4 regions of the Neorhizobium sp. T7_12 genome follow, and region 1 is predicted to be linked to each of the others. Evidence: predicted binding sites of a transcription regulator. Region 1 holds the regulator's gene; each other region holds the start of a gene.

What was found. The regulator PhoB, encoded in region 1, activates phosphate uptake and scavenging genes when phosphate is short. The targets are predictions, from matches to a motif close to TGTCATNNANCTGTCAT.
Region 2: a site for PhoB is predicted at 3,053-3,069, ahead of ppk2 (polyphosphate kinase 2). Genes of this name have one in related genera too.
Region 3: a site for PhoB is predicted at 2,441-2,457, ahead of C5J26_RS01375 (YdcH family protein). Genes of this name have one in related genera too.
Region 4: a site for PhoB is predicted at 2,081-2,097, ahead of C5J26_RS26170 (NAD-glutamate dehydrogenase). Genes of this name have one in related genera too.

Annotation. Positions count from the first base shown of each region.
Region 1 is NZ_PVBK01000002.1:189,080-194,035, reverse strand. Features, by position in the region: gene C5J26_RS06895 (hypothetical protein) at 6-713, shown strand; gene C5J26_RS06890 (endonuclease domain-containing protein) at 1,080-1,436, opposite strand; gene C5J26_RS06885 (winged helix-turn-helix domain-containing protein) at 1,690-2,376, opposite strand; gene phoB (phosphate regulon transcriptional regulator PhoB) at 2,391-3,074, opposite strand; gene phoU (phosphate signaling complex protein PhoU) at 3,096-3,809, opposite strand; gene pstB (phosphate ABC transporter ATP-binding protein PstB) at 3,855-4,670, opposite strand; gene pstA (phosphate ABC transporter permease PstA) at 4,684-4,956, opposite strand, start outside.
Region 2 is NZ_PVBK01000012.1:148,381-153,336, reverse strand. Features, by position in the region: gene C5J26_RS22820 (MFS transporter) at 1-221, opposite strand, end outside; gene C5J26_RS22815 (transporter substrate-binding domain-containing protein) at 388-1,182, shown strand; gene C5J26_RS22810 (amino acid ABC transporter permease) at 1,187-2,005, shown strand; gene ppk2 (polyphosphate kinase 2) at 2,092-3,006, opposite strand; gene leuC (3-isopropylmalate dehydratase large subunit) at 3,330-4,739, shown strand; gene C5J26_RS22790 (L,D-transpeptidase) at 4,951-4,956, opposite strand, start outside.
Region 3 is NZ_PVBK01000001.1:286,518-291,473, reverse strand. Features, by position in the region: gene C5J26_RS01395 (tetratricopeptide repeat protein) at 1-127, opposite strand, end outside; gene C5J26_RS01390 (thiamine phosphate synthase) at 127-780, opposite strand; gene C5J26_RS01385 (sulfite exporter TauE/SafE family protein) at 899-1,669, shown strand; gene C5J26_RS01380 (helix-turn-helix transcriptional regulator) at 1,784-2,044, shown strand; gene C5J26_RS01375 (YdcH family protein) at 2,203-2,379, opposite strand; gene C5J26_RS01370 (YdcH family protein) at 2,611-2,814, shown strand; gene purE (5-(carboxyamino)imidazole ribonucleotide mutase) at 2,825-3,322, shown strand; gene C5J26_RS01360 (5-(carboxyamino)imidazole ribonucleotide synthase) at 3,319-4,398, shown strand; gene ykgO (type B 50S ribosomal protein L36) at 4,522-4,647, shown strand; gene C5J26_RS01350 (hypothetical protein) at 4,747-4,956, shown strand, end outside.
Region 4 is NZ_PVBK01000017.1:98,125-103,080, forward strand. Features, by position in the region: gene C5J26_RS26155 (lytic transglycosylase domain-containing protein) at 1-373, shown strand, start outside; gene C5J26_RS26160 (carbonic anhydrase) at 411-1,085, opposite strand; gene pdxY (pyridoxal kinase PdxY) at 1,156-2,028, opposite strand; gene C5J26_RS26170 (NAD-glutamate dehydrogenase) at 2,204-4,956, shown strand, end outside.

The sequences.
Region 1 (4,956 bases):
CTCTAGTGAGCATCTTTGACGAGCGCGAAGTAGAGGCGGGCCATCATCGGCTCGCCTCTACCGTTTCTGCTCAAGTCGAAGTTCTCGTGGCGTCGGCTGATCTGATCCGCAAGGCACTGCTTCATCTGAGTGTCGCGCGACACGATCCAGAAGAACACGCCGACTATCTGGCTATTTCGCAGCTACTCGGCTTTCGTCTAGTCAATGACATTGGAGCGGCAACGAAGCTCTTGGACTCCGGATATTTTGTGCAGGCAGCCGGCCTCCTTCGCGATATCGCCGAAATTGGAATGCTCGCCCTCTATTTTGTTGAAGCCCCTAACGAGGTTCGGCGATGGAGAAAGCTAACTGGTAGAAATTTGTCTAACGAATTCGGGCCAGGCGCCCTCAGATTAAAACTAAAGGGTAGTGCAAAGCTCGCATTTCTCAATGAGAGATTTCGCCTCTTTTCAGACTACGGCACCCATCCGTCTCCAACATCAATGATAGCTCATCATGACGGCACTCGATTTCACATCGGCCCACACGTCAACGAACAGCTTTATGTGACTAGCTACAGTGATCTGGCCAACCTGACGTGGCATACTACCGACGCATGCGGTGATGCGTATTTCAGAATATTTAATGTCTACGCGGCTGATCTCTACCCGACAGAAACTCAGCGTTTCATCCAGTCGTGGAATGAGATAGCGCCACCTTCGCTCGCACCCTAGGTAAAGTTCAGGGAATGCGTGAAGCCATGCACGGCCTCTGTCTGCCTTCTTGCGGGGGGAATTTCTAGCACTTAGCTTCAGCTAAGCATTTGAAATTCCAAGAGAGAGGGTTCAACGCCGGCGCCAACAGCAAATCCCCTCACCTGAAAAATCTGGCACTTAGCTGACGCTAAGTACCGATTTTTCTTCCTCTCCCGCAGGGGGAGAGGTAACCCGCGGCACTGTCGCACCACAGCGAGGCAAGCGCGGCAGCAAGCGTGGCACCACTACCTCTCCCCTGGCGGGAGAGGCTACAAAATCATGATCTTAGCGCCAGCTAAGTCATAGATTTTGTTGGTTAGGGGGTCCGCCGACCGATCGGCAGATTCACTCCCCACCGTTCCTCAGCTCCGCCAGAATGGTCAGCACCGCGCCATCGAGATTCGTCACCACCTCGTCGTTCCAGAAGCGCAGGATGCGAAAGCCCTGGCTTTGGAAATATGCATCCCGGACTTCGTCGGATATGCTCCCGGCGTGTTGTCCGCCATCCACCTCGATGATCAACCGCCCTTCGAAGCAGACGAAATCGAGGATATAACCGTCCAGCGGAACCTGACGCTTGAACTTGAAGCCGCCGATCTGCCGGTTGCGGGCGGCCTGCCACAGGATATTTTCCGCCTTGGTGGAATCCAACCGCATGGCTCTCGCAAACCGTCGATGTCGATCCGGAATGTCGCGGCGCATCACAATCCCCGATGGTGTCCATGCATTTACGCACGGAGACGAAGGGTACGGCAAGAGCGCGGCAGGCGCCCTATCTCCCCCCTGGCGGGGGAGAATGGAATTTCAACATCTTAGCTTCAGCTAAGTGTTAGAAATTCCAAGAGAGGGGATCCAACGCCGGTGCCAACAGCAAACCCGCCAGCTTCCATGGCTATGATCCGTCGGCGGCATGAGACGGTCAGGGTAAAGGTGAGCCTCGAGGCCAATGGGGGCGTCAGAAATCGCCCAATGCGTATCCGGCGCCGCGCACGGTCCGGATCACGTTGTCGGACTTGCCAAGGCTGATGACTTTGCGAAGCCGGCCTATATGGACGTCGATCGCGCGCTCATCGACGGTCGTGTCGTCGCCCCACAGGGATGCCTTGAGCTCCGAGCGGGAATAGACCTTGCCTGGGGTGCGCATCAGGAATTCAAGAAGCTTGAACTCCTTCGGCCCGAGCTTGACCTCACGTTTCTGCCGGTGAACCCGATGGGCCTCCCGGTCGAGCGTGAGATCGCCGACCTTGAGCATGTGGTCCAAGAGGGCGGGATTGACGCGCCTCAGCAGGTTTTTCACACGGACGACGAGCTCGACCGGGGAAAATGGCTTCATGAGGCAATCGTCGGCACCCGCCGCAAGGGCGATGAGGTGAAGGCCCTCGCCACCCGACGGCACGAGGAGGATGATCGGAAGGCGCGATAACACAGGGTCGAGACGCACCTCGCGGCAGACCTCGAGACCTCGCACGCCCGGAAGATCCGAACTCATGACCAGGATATCCGGCGGAACGGCTTTCAGGCGATCTGAGATCTCGGCTCCACTTGCCAGCATCGATACGACGAAGCTGTCGGCCACGAGGGCTTTCTGCAATATCAGACGGAACGACTCGTCGTCGTCGACCAACAGGACCCGCGCGCTCATCTCGTGGCCACCAACTATGTTTCCATGGAGTATCCGGCACCGCGGACGGTGCGGATGACATCCTGCATGTTGGAGAAGTTGAGTGCCTTGCGAAGTCTTCCCACATGGACGTCGACCGTACGCTCGTCGACATAGATGTCGTGGCCCCAGACGCCGTCCAGAAGCTGCGAGCGGGAGAAGACCCGCCCTGGCGCTGCCATCAGGAATTCGAGCAGGCGGAATTCGGTCGGGCCAAGGCGCACTTCGCGGCTCTTGCGGTGAACGCGATGGGTTTCCCGATCGAGTTCGATATCGCCGCAGCGGAGAACGCTGGAGAGCACCTCGGGCCGGGCCCGGCGCAGCATGGCCTTGACGCGGGCCATCAGTTCCGGCGTCGAGAAGGGTTTTACCACATAGTCGTCGGCGCCGGTGGCGAGGCCGCGAACACGTTCGCTCTCCTCGCCGCGGGCCGTCAGCATGATGATCGGCAGGCGCTCGGTTTCCGGGCGCATGCGCAGCCGGCGGCAGAGTTCGATGCCGGAAACGCCTGGCAGCATCCAGTCCAGGATCAGAAGGTCGGGTACCCGCTCCTGAAGCCGAATTTCGGCTTCGTCGCCCCGCAAAACGGTATCGACCTCATAACCCTCGGCTTCCAGATTGTAACGAAGAAGCACGCTCAGCGCTTCTTCGTCTTCTACGACAGCGATTTTCGGCAGCATTCTTGGCCTGCTCCGTCAGTTCTATTCAGTGATCGCGCCGAGCGTGTTCGACGAGTCGTCCTTCGGACGATCGCCTTCCGGCTGGGCGCCCGTCGTCATGTAGTAGATGGTCTCGGCGATATTGGTGGCGTGGTCGCCGATACGCTCGATGTTCTTGGCGCAGAACAGAAGATGCGTGCAGGTGGTGATGTTGCGCGGATCCTCCATCATGTAGGTGAGGAGTTCGCGGAACAGCGAGGTGTACATCGCGTCGATTTCCTCGTCGCGGCTGCGGATCGCCTCGGCCTTTTCCGCCGAACGCGTCGCGTAGACGTCGAGGACGTCCTTGAGCTGCACGAGGGCGAGATCGGAGAGATGTTCGAGGCCGCGGGCGAGCTTGCGCGGAACGCCGGTGCCCTGAACCGCGATGACGCGCTTGGCGGTGTTCTTGCCAAGGTCGCCGACGCGCTCGAGATCGGAGGCGATGCGCAGCGAACCGACGATCTCGCGAAGGTCGGCTGCAACCGGCTGGCGGCGGGCGATCGTGATGATCGCCTTGTCGCCGATCTCGCGCTCGGCGTGATCGAGGATCACGTCGTCGGAGATGACCTTCTGCGCGAGTGCGGCGTCGGAATTGACCAGCGCCCGCACGGCGTCCGAGCACATCTGCTCGGCGAGGCCGCCCATTTCGGAAATGCGGCGGCTCAGGTATTTCAGTTCGTCGTCATAAGCCGACAGGATATGGGTCGATGCCATCTTCTAGTCCTCAAAATTGATTTTCAGGCGGCACAATCGGCTGGATCAGCCGAAGCGGCCCATGATGTAATCCTGGGTGCGCTGATCGTCGGGATTGGTGAACATCTTGTCGGTGTCGTTCTCCTCGACGAGCTGGCCGAGATGGAACATGGCGGTACGCTGCGACACGCGGGCAGCCTGCTGCATCGAGTGCGTCACGATCACGATCGTGTAGTTGGCACGCAGTTCATGGATGAGTTCTTCGACCTTGGCGGTCGCGATCGGGTCGAGAGCCGAACAGGGTTCGTCCATGAGGATGACTTCCGGCGACACGGCGATCGCACGGGCGATGCACAGACGCTGCTGCTGGCCGCCGGAGAGGCCCGTGCCGGATTCGTGCAGGCGATCCTTGACTTCGCCCCAGAGGCCGGCGCGCTGCAGGCTCGCCTCGACGATCTGGTCCATGTCGGCCTTGTTCTTGGAAAGGCCGTGGATGCGCGGACCGTAGGAAATGTTCTCGTAGATGGTCTTCGGGAACGGGTTCGGCTTCTGGAACACCATGCCGACGCGGGCGCGAAGTTCCACGACGTCGATGTTATTGTCGTAGATATCGTCCGTGTCGAGGGTGATCTTGCCGGTGACGCGGCAATTCTCGATCGTGTCGTTCATGCGGTTGAGGCAGCGCAGGAAGGTGGACTTGCCGCAGCCGGAAGGACCGATGAGAGCCGTCACAGTGTTTTCGCGAACGTTGAGGTTCACGTCGAAAAGCGCACGCTTTTCGCCGTAGTAAACCGAAACGTCCTTGCCGATCATCTTGTGGGAAGCATCGCTCATCTTTTGGTCCAGCGCCTTTTCTACTGCCGATTCTGACATCATATTCATTGTCATACTCCTTCTACCAGCGCCGCTCGAAGCGACGCCGCAAGAGAATTGCGCCAACATTCATTAGGATGAGGAACAGGAGCAGGATGATGATTGCTCCCGAGGTACGCTCGACGAACGCGCGCTCCGCTTCGTTCGCCCACATGTAGATCTGGACCGGCAGCGCCGTCGACGGGTCGAGCGGCGTGGTCGGATAGTTGGCGACGAAGGCCACCATGCCGATCAGCAGCAGCGGCGCGGTTTCGCCAAGTGCGTGGGCCAGGCCGATGATGGTGCCCGTCAGGAT
Region 2 (4,956 bases), on a different contig from region 1:
TTGAGGAAGAGGTTGCTCGGGACCTCGAACAGAAAATAGCCGATGAAAAAAAGCGACGCGCCCAGACCATAGGCATATTCGCTCATGCCCAGCGCGCCGACCATTTCCAGCTTGGCATAGCTGACGTTCTGACGGTCGATATAGGCAATCAGATAAAGGACGCCGAGGAATGGCATAAGCCGCCACACGATCTTTGAAATTAGCTCTTTTTCCTGAACCAACTTTTTACTCCAAAGCATTTGCCGCAGGGGAAGCAGCGTATTTCGGTGAAGGGGATGTAGGGGACCCCCTCATGGGCGGCAAGAAAAAGATGCCCGCCGCCGGCCGCTTGCTATCGGCCGGCTTTTCATGAGAGGGATTCGCCAGCCATTTGTCAGGAGTGCCACAATGCTCTCACGCCGTATGCTGATCTCCGGCCTTGCCGCCCTTGCCTTTGCACCCGCCGCCAGCGCCGCCGAACTGCCGGACCTGAAGGGCCGGACGGTTGTCGTGGTCACGGAAAACGCCTATCCGCCGCTGCAATTCGTCGATCCGAAGAACGGCAAGGCGATCGGCTGGGAATATGATGCGATGAACGAGATCGCCAGGCGGCTGAATTTCAAGCTCGAATACCAGGGCACCAGCTGGGACGCGATGATCCAGGCCGTTTCCGACGGGCAATACGACATCGGCATGACCGGCATCACCATCAAGGACGACCGCAAGGATAAGGTCGATTTCTCCGATCCCTACATGCGCTCGCAGCAGCTGATGCTGGTGCGCGGCGACGAAAAACGTTTCACCGACGCCAAGAGTTTTGGCGCCCTGGCGACCGGACTTATCGGCGCACAGCCGGGGACGAGCCCCTTCTACACGGCGGTCTACGAGATCCTTGACGGCAACGAGCAGAACCCGCGGATCAAGCTGTTCGAGACCTTCGGTGCGACGGTGCAGGCGTTGAAGGCGGGAGACGTCGACCTGGTGCTGACGGACAGCACTGCCGGCGACGGGTACGTCAAGGCTTCCGGCGGCTCCTTGAAGCTGATCGGCCAGCCGCTCGGCACCGAGGATTTCGGCTTCATCTTCAAGAAGGGCTCAAATCTCGTTGCGCCGGTCAATGCCGCGATCGCCGCCCTGAAAGCCGACGGCACGCTCGCTGCGCTGAACAAGAAGTGGTTCCTCGACTACAAGATGGGCCAGTAAAGGCATGGCGCCTTCGCGTCGCAGAACGTCCCAGCCGCAGGATTTCCCCTGGTGGCTGGTCGCCTTCGCGATACTTTGCCTCGGCCTGGCGGCGGTCATCACCCTCAACGATCTTTATTCCCAGGTCTTCAATGTCGTCGCCAAGGGCATCGGCATCACGGCCGGCGTGACGCTCGCCGCCTTTGTCCTGGCGACACTGCTCGGGCTCGGCATCGCGCTTGCGGGGCTTTCCGGCAATGTCGTGCTGAGGCAGGCGGCGCGTTTCTATATCGAGCTCATCCGCGGCATCCCGATCCTCGTGCTACTCTTCTACATCGCCTTCGTCGGGGCGCCGGCCTTCGTGACGCTCTACAATTGGGCGCTGGCGCCGCTGATCGAGGGCGGCTGGGGCCAAGCGCTTCTGGTGCGCGACGTCTCGCTGCTGTGGCGGGCGATCATCGCGCTGACCATCGGTTATGCCGCCTTCATTGCCGAAATCTTTCGTGCCGGGTTCCAGGCCGTCGACATCGGCCAGATCGAGGCGGCAAAGGCGCTGGGCTTGACCCGCTGGCAGCGTTTCCGGCTGATCGTTTTCCCCCAGGCGATGCGGGTGATCCTGCCGCCGCTTTCCAACGACTTCGTCTCTATGGTGAAGGATTCATCGCTCGTCTCGGTCCTCGGCGTCGCCGACATCACCCAGATGGCCAAGGTCTATGCAGCCGGCTCCTTCCGCTTCTTTGAGACCTATTCGATCGTCACCTATATCTACCTGCTGCTGACGATCGGCCTGTCGCTGGCCCTGCGCGGCATCGAAGGACGTTTGCGGAGGAGGACGGAGCGCTAACGCAAAAGGCGGCCCGAAGGCCGCCTCGCCGTTTCAGTCCCTGCCGAGCGCCCCGCAGCGTCAACGACGGCAGGGCGCGGTTTTATTCAGTACACTTCCGGGACGTACATGTCCGCCGGCACCGGGTGGCGGATGTAGTCGTCGTTCCGGACGCGGCCCGGCAGGTCGATCTGCTCCTTCGGCACGGTCTCGTAAGGCACCTGGGCGAGAAGATGGGAGATCATGTTGAGCCGCGCCTTCTTCTTGTCGACGGCCTGCACCACCCACCACGGCGCTTCCGGGATGTGGGTGCGCTGGAGCATCTCTTCCTTGGCCTTGGTATATTCTTCCCAGTGGACGCGGCTTTCTAGGTCCATCGGCGACAGCTTCCACTGCTTCAGCGGATCGTGGATGCGCATCTTGAAGCGGAATTCCTGCTCCTCGTCGGTAATCGAGAACCAGTATTTGACGAGGATGATGCCCGAGCGGACCAGCATGCGTTCGAATTCCGGCACCGAGCGGAAAAACTCTTCCAGTTCGTCCTTGGTGCAGAAGCCCATGACGCGCTCGACGCCGGCGCGGTTGTACCAGGAGCGGTCGAACATCACCATTTCGCCGGCGGTCGGCAGGTGCGGGACGTAGCGCTGGAAATACCACTGGTTCTGTTCGCGCTCGGTCGGCGCGGGCAGTGCGACGACGCGGGCGACACGCGGGTTGAGGCGCTGGGTGACGCGCTTGATGGCGCCGCCCTTGCCGGCCGAGTCGCGGCCTTCGAACAGCACGACCATCTTCAGCTTCTTGTACTGCACCCAGTCCTGCAGACGGACCAGCTCGTGCTGGAGGCGGAAGAGTTCGCGGAAATAGATCCGGCGGTCGATCGTCGCCTCGGCGGGCTCGGACATGCCCTCGGCGACCAGCTCGTCGAGCCGGTCCTCTTCCATCTGCATTTCCAGCTCTTCATCGAAGCTGTCGGCGATCTCTTCCTTGATGCGGCTGAGCTGGTCTTGCATGGGTTCGGACATGGTGGGCATTCCTCCTTTTATGGAAACTCAGATCAACCACGTTTCCGCGAAAGCTTTATGACAGAGATGCGACAGATTTTCTGCGAAGCAATTCGATTGCCGATTTCTTCGGAAACTGCTATTGCAGCGGCCATGGGATCGAAATTCGGATGCCTCGCGAACCATATCGTCGTGCTGCAGGACCACAAACGTCTGCCGGCACGGTTTTTCGCGCGGGTATCCGGGGCGCTTTGCGACCGACTTAGCTGATTGTCTCAGCTTGCGGCAGCCCTAAGCTGCCGGACACCCATTTCCTGTTTCAGTCAGCTTTACGGACAGCAGCCATGAGCGCACCCCGCACCCTTTACGACAAGATCTGGGACGACCACGTCGTTTCCGAGGACGAGAACCACACCTGTCTTCTCTACATCGACCGTCACCTCGTTCACGAGGTGACGTCGCCGCAGGCTTTCGAGGGCCTGCGCATTGCCGGCCGCAAGGTCCGTGCACCGGAAAAGACGCTCGCCGTCGTCGACCATAACGTCCCGACCACGGCCGACCGCCACGAAGGCATCAAGAACGAGGAAAGCCGCATCCAGGTGGAAGCGCTTGCCCAGAACGCCCGTGATTTCGGCGTCGAATATTATTCGGAAAAGGACGTCCGCCAGGGCATCGTCCACATCGTCGGCCCTGAACAGGGTTTCACCCTGCCGGGCATGACCATCGTCTGCGGCGACAGCCACACCTCGACCCACGGCGCCTTCGGCGCGCTGGCGCACGGCATCGGCACGTCTGAAGTCGAGCACGTGCTCGCCACCCAGACGCTGGTGCAGAAGAAGGCGAAGAACATGCTGGTGCGCGTCGACGGCCAGCTGCCGCCGGGCGTCACCGCCAAGGACATCATCCTTGCCATCATCGGCGAGATCGGCACCGCCGGCGGCACCGGCCACGTCATCGAGTTCGCCGGTGAGGCGATCCGCGCGCTCTCCATGGAAGGCCGCATGACGGTCTGCAACATGACGATCGAAGGTGGCGCCCGCGCCGGCCTGATCGCGCCGGACGAAAAGACCTTCGAGTATATCAAGGACAAGCCGCGCGCCCCGAAGGGCAAGGCCTGGGACATGGCGCTCGACTACTGGAAGACGCTGCAGACGGACGAAGGCGCGCATTTCGACAAGGTGGTCGTGCTCGACGCCGCCAACCTGCCGCCGATCGTCTCCTGGGGCTCCTCGCCGGAAGACGTGATCTCGGTCGAGGGTTCCGTTCCGAACCCGGACGATATCCCGGACGAAACCAAGCGCACCTCGAAATGGCGTGCGCTGGATTACATGGGCCTGAAGCCGGGCACCAAGATCACCGATATCGCCATCGACCGTGTCTTCATCGGCTCCTGCACCAACGGCCGCATCGAAGACCTGCGCGCCGCAGCCAAGGTTGTCGAAGGCCGCACGGTCGCCTCGACCGTGTCCGCCATGGTCGTCCCGGGCTCCGGCATCGTCAAGGAACAGGCCGAAGCCGAAGGTCTCGACAAGATCTTCAAGGATGCCGGTTTCGAATGGCGCGAGCCGGGCTGTTCAATGTGCCTGGCGATGAACGACGATCGCCTGAAGCCGGGCGAGCGCTGCGCCTCCACCTCGAACCGCAATTTCGAGGGCCGCCAGGGTTACAAGGGCCGCACCCATCTCGTCTCGCCGGCCATGGCCGCCGCAGCCGCGGTCGCGGGCCACTTCGTCGACATCCGCGAGTGGAAATAGGCTTTTTGAGAATTTGACTTCGAGATGCCCGGCCTCCGCGCCGGGCATTTTCGTTTCCGGAAGCGATCCCCTCACCTGCGATTTCTAACACTTAAGCAAAGCTTAAGATGTTGAAATCGCTTCCTCTCCCGCAAGGGGAGAGGTTACAAAATCAAGATCTTAGCTTCAGCTAAGTCTTAGATTTTGTTGGTGAGGGGATTTGACGACGCCGCTACCC
Region 3 (4,956 bases), on a different contig from region 1:
GCCGGGTCACCGCCCTGGAATTCGCCTGCGCCAGCGCAAGACAAGGCATCGCCGCCGAAGCGATGAGTGTCGCCAGCAGCCCCTTCAGAATCACGCGGGAAAGGCGGTTCGACGGCATGGGCTTCATCAAGCCTCAAACCGTGGCGCTTTTTCGTCCAGAATTGCGTTGACTTCAGCGACCGAGGCGCCGGGGCTCTGGGGGTTGGAAAAGACCGCTCCCTTGAGCGCCACGAATTCCGCGCCGGTCTCCGCGACGGCAAGCGCCGAGGAGGTATCGGTGCCACCCATGACGATGCAGGGGATCTCGATCATCGATGCCCACCACTCGCCGAGCGCGAGGTTTTTCGGATGTGCTTCCGGCTTGATATCGCCGTCGAGCTTGCCGAAGAAGATATAGTCGGGACGATGTTCACCGATGGCAAGCGCCTGATGCCGGTCGCCCGCCCCGCCGGTGCCGACGATCATCTTCGGCACGAATTTCTCGATCGCCTCCCCCAGCTCGGTGAGGTCACCGCCAAGATGCAGGCCATCTGCCTTGATGCGCCCGGCCACCCGGCTGTCTCCACAGATCAGCGCCGCAGCGCCCGCCGCCTGGATCAGTTCGACCAGCGCTTCCGCACGCTTCTGGAACGCCTGGTCGTCGAGCCCGTATTGCGGCACGATCACCGACGCGACGTCGCCGCCTGCAAGCGCGGCTTCGAGATCCTTGGCCTGCTGATCGGGATCGTCATATTGCGGCACGATCAGCACGAGGCGGCAGCGGTCTTTCTGTCCGGTCATGTTTCTTCCCGTTCGGCGGATATCGGTTTGCGAAAATCCGCACTCGTTTTCTGTCCGCAAATTCGATAGACCGGACCGCCTGCCGGATCAACCATTCCCTCATCGCCTTCGAGTCTTCATGCCCGATACGCTTAGCTTCGCGTTCTTCACCTTCGCCATCCCCGCCGTCCTGCTTGTCGGCCTCTCGAAAGGGGGGATCGGCGGCGCTATCGGTCTGCTCGGCGTGCCGCTGATGTCGCTCGCCGTCGATCCGGTCAAGGCGGCGGCGATCTTCCTGCCGATCCTGATCGTCATGGACATCGTCGCATTATGGTCGTGGCGGAACTTCAACGATCCCAGGACGCTGCTGGTGATCCTGCCCGGCGGCATCATCGGCATCGCGCTCGGGTGGGCAACGTCGGCCTATGTCTCGGACGATGCCCTGCGCCTCGTCATCGCGGTTGCGACGATCCTGTTTACCGTGCGCTACTTCTGGCAGGTCTACGGCCCCCGATCCAACCAGCCGAGGGCTCCCTTGCCGCACCGGCCGGGCGCCGCCACCTTCTGGGGCGCCTTGTCCGGTTACGCGAGCTTCGTCGCCCATGCCGGCGGGCCGCCGTTCCAGATCTACGTCCTGCCGATGCGGCTCGATCCGAAAGCCTATACCGGCGCCAGCATCCGCTTCTTCGCGATCGTCAATGCGGTCAAGGTCATCCCTTACTTCTTCCTCGGCGCACTCGACTCCGAAAACCTCACCATCTCCGCAACCCTTCTACCGGTCGCCCTGATCGCGACCATGATCGGCGCGGCCATCGTCAAGCATCTGAAGGCGGAAACCTTCTATCCGATGACTTACGGTCTGGCATTCTGTGCGGGATTGAAACTGCTGTGGGACGGCCTGCCGTTCTGACCCGGCAAAGCGAGCGCGATGCAGCTAAAAAAGCAACGCAAAATAAGGCGAGCAACATTGTTGCGATGCACAATAAATCTTGCCGTTATCGAGCGTTTACCGTAAGTTCAACGCATGACAACCGTTGACCCCTTTGCAGCCATAGCTGATCCTAACCGGCGGTATCTGCTGGAGGAATTGCGGCGCGCGCCGAGAACCGTAAACGAACTTGCGCAAGGCCTGCCGATCAGCCGGCCCGCGGTGTCGCAGCATTTGAAGGCTCTTCTGGATAGCAATCTGGTGAATGTGACGGCGGAAGGCACGCGGCGCATCTATTCCGTCAACAGCAAGGGCTTTGACAGGCTGAACCTGTGGCTGGATCAGTTCTGGTCGTGACGACCGGCTTTTAAACCGTGGGAATTGTGGCTCCCTTCCACGACCAGAACCTTGTCATTGTTATTTCTGGGTTATTTCTGGATTATTGGTTTGCCGCTTTTATTATTCGCCTCTGACTGATGAAACAATGGGCGAGCGGCGCTTCTCCTACTGAGGAACTAATGACGCGTGGTTGCCTTAAGGCGCTGCATTTGGTCCTTGATGCGCAGCTTGCGCCGCTTGAGGTCGGCTATTTCACGGTCGTCGGCGGAGGGGGACGCGAGAACGGTCTGGAGCTCCTCCTCCAATGCACCGTGCTTCTTTTCAAGCGATGCGATATGAGCCTGGACGGTCATGTGGCATGTTCCTTCCTTAGTCACCTACCACGGCATTCCCTAATGCCGAGGCTTCAGGTTTACGAAGGAAGTGTGACACGATCGGCCGGCTTTGTCGAAGGTGAAATCATGGTTTGAAGTGGGCAAATTCGTGACCTTGTCTAACTTCCCGTTAACGCGGTTTGGTGGTAGAGGCTTGCGGAGAATGCCGGCGACCGCTGAAATGCCGGGCGTGAGAATGGGGACTGGAATATGGCAGATCAGGAACAGGCGGATGTCCGGCTGGTGCTCGCGAAACTTCGACAGGAACACGAGGATTACGACGCCGCCATCAATGCCATGATCCAGGTCGGCTGCGACGCTCTTCGCGTGCAGCGCATGAAGAAGAAGAAACTGTCCCTGAAAGACAAGATGACTCAGCTCGAAGACCAGATTGTTCCGGACATCATCGCTTAAGGGTCCCGCCATGTCTGAAAGACCTGCCGTCGCCATCATCATGGGCAGCCAGTCCGACTGGGAGACCATGAAGAACGCCGCCGACACGCTGGAGGCGCTCGATATCGGTTACGAGGCCCGTATCATATCGGCGCATCGCACGCCGGAGCGGATGATGCAATTTGCCAAGGGCGCCCGTGCGGAAGGTTTCCAGGTCATCATCGCCGGTGCCGGCGGTGCGGCCCACCTGCCCGGCATGACCGCCGCCATGACCCCGCTTCCGGTTTTCGGCGTGCCGGTTCAGTCGAAGGCGCTGTCCGGCCAGGACAGCCTGCTGTCGATCGTCCAGATGCCGGCCGGCATTCCGGTCGGCACTCTTGCCATCGGCCGGGCCGGCGCCATCAACGCCGCCCTGCTGGCCGCCGCGGTTCTCGCCCTCAACGACGACGAGATCGCCGATCGGCTCGACGAATGGCGCGCCCGCCAGAGTGCGGCCGTTGCAGACTACCCAATCGACGAGGCTCCATGACTGTCCACACGATCGGCATCATCGGCGGCGGCCAGCTCGGCCGCATGCTGGCCATGGCCGCAGCCCGGCTGAACTTCCGCACGATCGTGCTCGAACCGCAGGCCGACTGCCCGGCAGCCCAGGTCGCCAACGCCCAGATCACTGCCGCCTATGACGATCCGGCAGCGCTCGCCGAACTCGCCAGCCGCTGCGACGTCGTCACCTACGAATTCGAGAACGTGCCGGTCACCGCCGCCGAGGCGCTGCAGCGCTCGGTTCCGGTTTATCCGCCGGCCAAGGCGCTCGATATGTCGCAGGACCGGCTGACCGAAAAGCGCTTCCTGAATTCCTGCGGCATCGAGACCGCCCGATTCCATGCCGTTGACGGCCAGTCCGACCTTGAAAAGGCGCTCGCCGATTTCGGCGGCCAGGGCGTCCTGAAGACCCGCCGCATGGGTTATGACGGCAAGGGTCAGCGCGTCTTCCGTTCCGTCGACGACAAGCCGGCCGGGGCCTATGATGCGCTCGGAGGCGTTCCGCTGATTCTGGAAAGCTTCGTGCCCTTCGAGCGCGAAGTGTCGATCATCGCCGCCCGAGCCATAGACGGCACGGTCGCTTGCTACGATCCGGCCGAAAACGTCCACCGCAACGGCATTCTCCACACCTCCACCCTGCCCGCCAGGATTTCCGACTCGACGGCGAAAACGGCGCGCGAATCGGCCGAGAAGCTGCTCGCCGCGCTGGATTATATCGGCGTCATCGGCATGGAGTTCTTCGTGATGGCGGATGGAACGCTGATCGCCAACGAGATCGCCCCACGCGTCCACAATTCCGGCCACTGGACGGAGGCTGCCTGTGTCGTATCGCAGTTCGAGCAGCATATCCGCGCTGTCGCAGGCCTGCCGCTCGGCAACCCCGCCCGCCATTCCGACTGCGTAATGACCAACCTCATCGGCGACGACATTCTGGACGTGCCCGCCTGGCTTTCCCGCGACGATGTTCTGGTCCATCTCTATGGCAAGGCGGAATCCAGACCGGGCCGGAAAATGGGCCATGTGACCGAATTGAAGGGCCTGAAAACGTCGTCACAAGGTTGACATGCAGATTGGCTCGGGTTATCTGCACGCCCAACTGAGAGCGCGCCCCTCGAAGAATCTTGGCGGCGCGCTTTTGATTGATAGACATGCGGCCTCGCGCCCACAGACTGCTGGACCAGGAAAATGAAGATCAAGAACTCGCTTAAGGCGCTGAAGGCTCGTCACCGCGATAACCGTCTGGTTCGCCGCAAGGGCCGCGTTTACATCATCAACAAGCAGAACCCGCGCTTCAAGGCTCGTCAGGGCTGATACAGGCAATCGGCTTCGGTCTCGGCCGCAGCCGATCAAATTGTCGATAACACGACAAATCGGGTTTGACCTTCGGCGCAGGCGGATTACCTTATCCGCATGCGCTATTTTCGTTTCAGTACCCTGATTCTCGCCGCGAGCCTCGCCGCTTCGTCCGCTCTTGCCCAGACCGCGACACCCAAGCCGCCTGCGGCCGCCCCGATCATTCCCGCCGCAGCCCAGAAACCCGGCAAGCCCGTGGATGCGTTGTTCGGTGCCTTGAAGCGCGAACGCAATCCGGAAAAGGCACGCGGCATCGCCAGCCAGATC
Region 4 (4,956 bases), on a different contig from region 1:
GCTCGCTTACGATTGCCGCCGCTCCGCCTATTTCACCGAGCAGCTTTATGCGGCCCTTCAGCTCGTCGGCCGTGGCGATCTGAGCATCACCGCCCGCGGTGCTGCTCATGGCGAGATCGGCCAGACCCAGTTCCTGCCGCTGAACGTCGTCCGCTATGGCGCCGACGGCGACGGCGATGGCCATATCGACATGGTCCGCTCGCGTGCCGACGCGCTCGCCTCGACCGCCAACTTCCTGAAGGGCCACGGCTGGAGGCCAGGTGCCGGTTATCAGCCGGGCGAGCCGAACTTCGGCGCTATCCAGGGCTGGAACGCCGCGAGCGTCTACCAGAAGGCGATCGCCTATATGGGCGCGCAGATCGACGGCCAATAAACCTGCCGGCTATCAAGCTTCGCTTCACCTGAAAAACTCAGGCCGACGCCTGTTCGGCCTGCTCCGGCGGTTCGGTGAGGTCCGGGCGAACAAAATCGCCCTTGGCGTCCATGATCCAGAGCTCGCCGGTCGAAATGTCGAACCAGGCGCCGTGAATGCCGAGTTTCCCCTCTTCGCCGAGTTTGCGAACAAAGGGAAACGTCTGCAGATTGGCGATCGAATTGCGGATCGAGACCCGCTCCAGCGCCGTCTGGCGTTCGGCCTGCGTCATGAACTCGTTGTTCTGGATCTGCTCGGCGGCGGGCTTCACCAGCCCCATCCACTTGCCGATGAAGTCGCCCGGCGACAACGGCTCCATGGCAGGATCGAGAGCTGCCCGGATGCCGCCGCAACGGCCATGGCCCATCACCACGATATTGTCGATCTCCAGCACCTGAACGGCATATTCGAGCGCTGCCGAGGTGGCGTGAAACTGGCTGTCGGGCTCGTAGGGCGGCACCATGTTGGCAACGTTGCGCACGACAAAAAGTTCGCCCGGCCCGCAATCGAAAATGGTCTCCGGCGCAGAACGGGAGTCACAACAGGCAATCAGCAGCGTGTGGGGCTTCTGCCCGCTATCCGCCAGCACCCGGTAACGCTCGCGTTCGTCACTATAGCGACCGCTCATGAAATTGCGGTAGCCCGCCAGAAGTCTGTCAGGAAAATCCGTCATGGAGCAACGATTATAGCGCCGTCGAGCGAAGATCAACGGCCATTGTGCATCTGCGAACTTCCGATGCCGATTACCGCTTGATCCGCTGCAAGGGATGCACGAGCCGGCGCATCTGAACCATCGCCATGGGAGTGGAAAGGCTCGACGCGTCCGTCTCCAGCGTCAGTTCGTCGCCGCCGCGCTTGGCGGTGCGCGCAAGGACTTCGAAAACGCTCGCCGTTGCCAGCTGCAGCGCCTTTTCCTCCTCCATGCCGGCCAGGATGCGCCCGAGGAAGAGCGCTCCCAGGAGGTCGCCGAGCCCGTTCGGGGGATTGTCGATCAGCCGGTGTTCGGCAAGCAGCGCATGTTTGCCCGTCAGGTAGAGATTGCCTGTACCACCCGCCATCATCGGCACGGCCGAGGTCACCAGGATGCGCGGCGGCCCGAGCGCGATTGCGGCATCCATGATATCGTTGTTGGTTTCGAGCGGTGCGCCGGAAAGCCAGGCGAGTTCGTAGCGGTTCGGGGTGGCGATCGTCGCCAGCGGAATGAGTTCGTCACGGATCGCTTCCGCCGTCGGCTGCGGAATGTAGAGCCCGCCGAGATCGCCCATGACAGGATCGCAGACATAGAGAAGGCCCGGGTTTTTCTCCTTCAGCGCCCTTATCAGCCGCGCCACCGAACGCGGCTGGGCGGCATTGCCGAAATAGCCGGTCAGCACCGCCTTCACTTCTCCGAGCCATGGCGCGCGAATAAGATCGTCTATAGCCTTGTCGAAATCTGATTCGGGAAAGGTCAGCCGTGTAGAAGGCCCATGACCGGGATGCCAGGGGAGGACGACGGTCGGCATTGCCCAGACGGGAAATCCCAGCGTCTCGAGCGCGAAGACGGCGGCGCGATTGCCGACCGAGCCGCGCACGACATGACTGGAGATGACGAGGACGGCACTGCTGGTATCCTGCATGAGATTGCTTTCCGGCTACGATGGCCCTGTTGATCGTTTCTTCGTCGCCGCATGTCAACAAGCCTTCACGGAACAATGAAACGTGTAGTGCCGACGGACATGGATCAGCCACGTTGCTGCACGATGACACACATCTAATTTATTCCGTCCGGGGACGGAAAAAGGGGAGAGGGACATGGCCGTCAGGCAGAATCCGAAACGGGAAAAACAGATCGAAAGCGCGCGCAAGATCGTCGCTGCGAGCAAGGGGCCGCATCTCGACCCGCTTATCCTGTTCGCCCGGGCCAGCACTGACGACATCGAAAGCTATACGCCGGAAATGCTGGCGCTTTCCGCCAATCATGCAGCCGAGCGGCTGATGGCCTGGACGCGGATCCGGGCCGACATCACGGTCGAACCGATCGCCGGTGTCGAGCCGGACGGTATTCCGGTCTCGGTGCTGACCGTCGTCGACCGCAACATGCCCTTCCTGTTCGACTCGGTCATGGGCGAGGTGACCGCCACCCACCGCGACCTCACCATGGCGGTTCATCCGATCCTGGTCGTTGAGCCGGGCAAGGAACCGGCGCTCCGCTCCAATGAGCAGCCCAGCAACCCGGCTCATCATGTGAGCCTCATCCAGATCCATCTTTCGCCGCTCAACGAGGAACAGGCGGCTTCGCTCACCGAGCGCATCCGCTACATCCTCGACCAGGTTCATCTGTCGATCACCGACTGGGGCTCCATGCTGGAAGTCCTCGACGGCGCCGCCAAGCAACTCAACAATTCGACAAGCCGCCGCAAGGCCGATCGCGACGAGGCGCTGGCCTTCCTGGACTGGCTGCGCGACGACAACTTCACCTTCCTCGGCATGCGCGAATACGTCTATTCCGGCAAGGGCACTGAGGCCAAGGTTGAACGCGGCAAGGGCCGCGGTCTCGGCATCCTCTCCGATCCGGATGTGCTGGTGCTGCGCCAGGGCAAGGACGCGGTGACGACCACGCCGGAAATCCTTGAGTTCCTTGACGGGCCCGATTTCCTGATCGTCACCAAGGCCAATGTGAAATCGGTGGTGCACCGCCGCGCCTATATGGATTATGTCGGCGTCAAGCGTTTTGACGAAAAGGGCGAAGTGGTCGGCGAACTGCGCGTCGTCGGCCTTTTCACGGCAACCGCCTATACCCACTCCGTGCGCGACATCCCTCTCCTGCGCGCCAAGACCGGCCGGGTGGAGGAGCAGTTCGGCTTCGATCCTGACAGCCATTCCGGCCGCATGCTGGAAAACACGCTCGAATCCTATCCGCGTGACGACCTCTTCCAGATCGATGTCGATCTGCTGGCCCGCTTCTGCGAGCAGATCATGGAACTGAGCGAGCGTCCGCGCGTCCGGGTCCTGCCGCGCATCGACCATTTTGACCGTTTCGTCTCGGTGATCGTCTATGTGCCTCGCGAGGACTACAATTCGCTGGTTCGCGAGAAGGTCGGCGACTACCTGACCAAGGTCTATGACGGCCACGTCTCCGCCTATTACCCGGCTTTCCCGGAAGGCGGCGTCGCCCGCGTCCACATGATTATCGGCCGGCGCGGCGGCAAGACGCCGAGGATCGCGCAGGGCAAGCTCGAGGAAGCGATCCGGCTCATCGCCACCCCCTGGGAGGACCGCTTCGCAGCGCTTGCGGAGGAGGGACCGCGGCTCACCGTCACCCAGGCCTTCCAGGAAGCCTTTTCGCCCGAGGAAACCTTCGCCGACCTGCCGGACATCGCCGCCTGTGCAGCCGGCGAAACGATCCGCATCGCCTTCTATCGCCGCCCCGGCGACGCCGCCAACACCGTGTCGCTGAAGATCTTCCACAAGGACCGGCACCTGTCGCTCTCCCGCCGCGTGCCGCTTCTCGAAAACCTTGGCTTCCACGCCGTCAGCGAGCAGACGTTCGAGATCGAGGTCGGTCCGGAAAACGACCGCAAGCTGATCGTCCTCCACGACATGGAACTGCAGCTCGGCGACGGGCGCGAGGTCGACCTGTCCCGCGAAGGCCTGGCTCTGGAAGAGGCCTTCCTCTCCGCCTTCGAAGGCCTGATCGACAATGACACCTTCAACCGGCTGGTTCTGCTGGCCGGCCTGTCCGCCCGCGAAGTCACGGTGCTGCGCGCATATTCCCGTTATCTGCGCCAGACCGGCATCGTTTACTCGCAGGCCTATATCGCCGACACCCTGGTGAAATACCCGGCCATATCCGCCGCCATCTTCCGCCTCTTCCGCGACGGCTTCGACCCGAAGATCACTGAGAAGGCCCGCGTCAAGAAACTCACCGACCATCACGCCGAAATCGAAGAAGCGCTCGGCAACGTGCCCAATCTCGACGAGGACCGCACGCTTCGCCGTTTCGTCAATGCGGTCGATGCCACGCTCCGGACCAACTACTTCCAGCGCGATGCCAATGGCGCCCCGCACCGGATGTTCGCCTTCAAGCTCGATCCGAAGCTGCTGGACGGCCTGCCGGAACCCCGACCCTTCCGCGAAATCTTCGTCTACGGCACCGAGGTCGAAGGCGTGCACCTGCGCTTCGGCAAGGTTGCGCGCGGCGGCCTGCGCTGGTCGGACCGCGGCGAGGACTATCGGACGGAAATCCTCGGCCTCGTGAAGGCGCAGCAGGTCAAGAACGCCGTGATCGTGCCGGTCGGCGCCAAGGGCGGCTTCTTCCCGAAAATGCTGCCGCCGGCGAGCTCCCGCGACGCATTCTTCAATGCCGGCCGAGAAGCCTACAAGACCTTCATCCGCACCCTCCTGTCGATCACCGACAATATCGTCGGCGCCGACATCGTCGGGCCGCCGGACACGATCCGCCTCGATGGCGACGACCCCTATTTCGTGGTTGCCGCCGACAAGGGTACGGCGACCTTCTCCGACACCGCCAACGGCCTGGCGCAGGAAGCCGGCTTCTGGCTGGA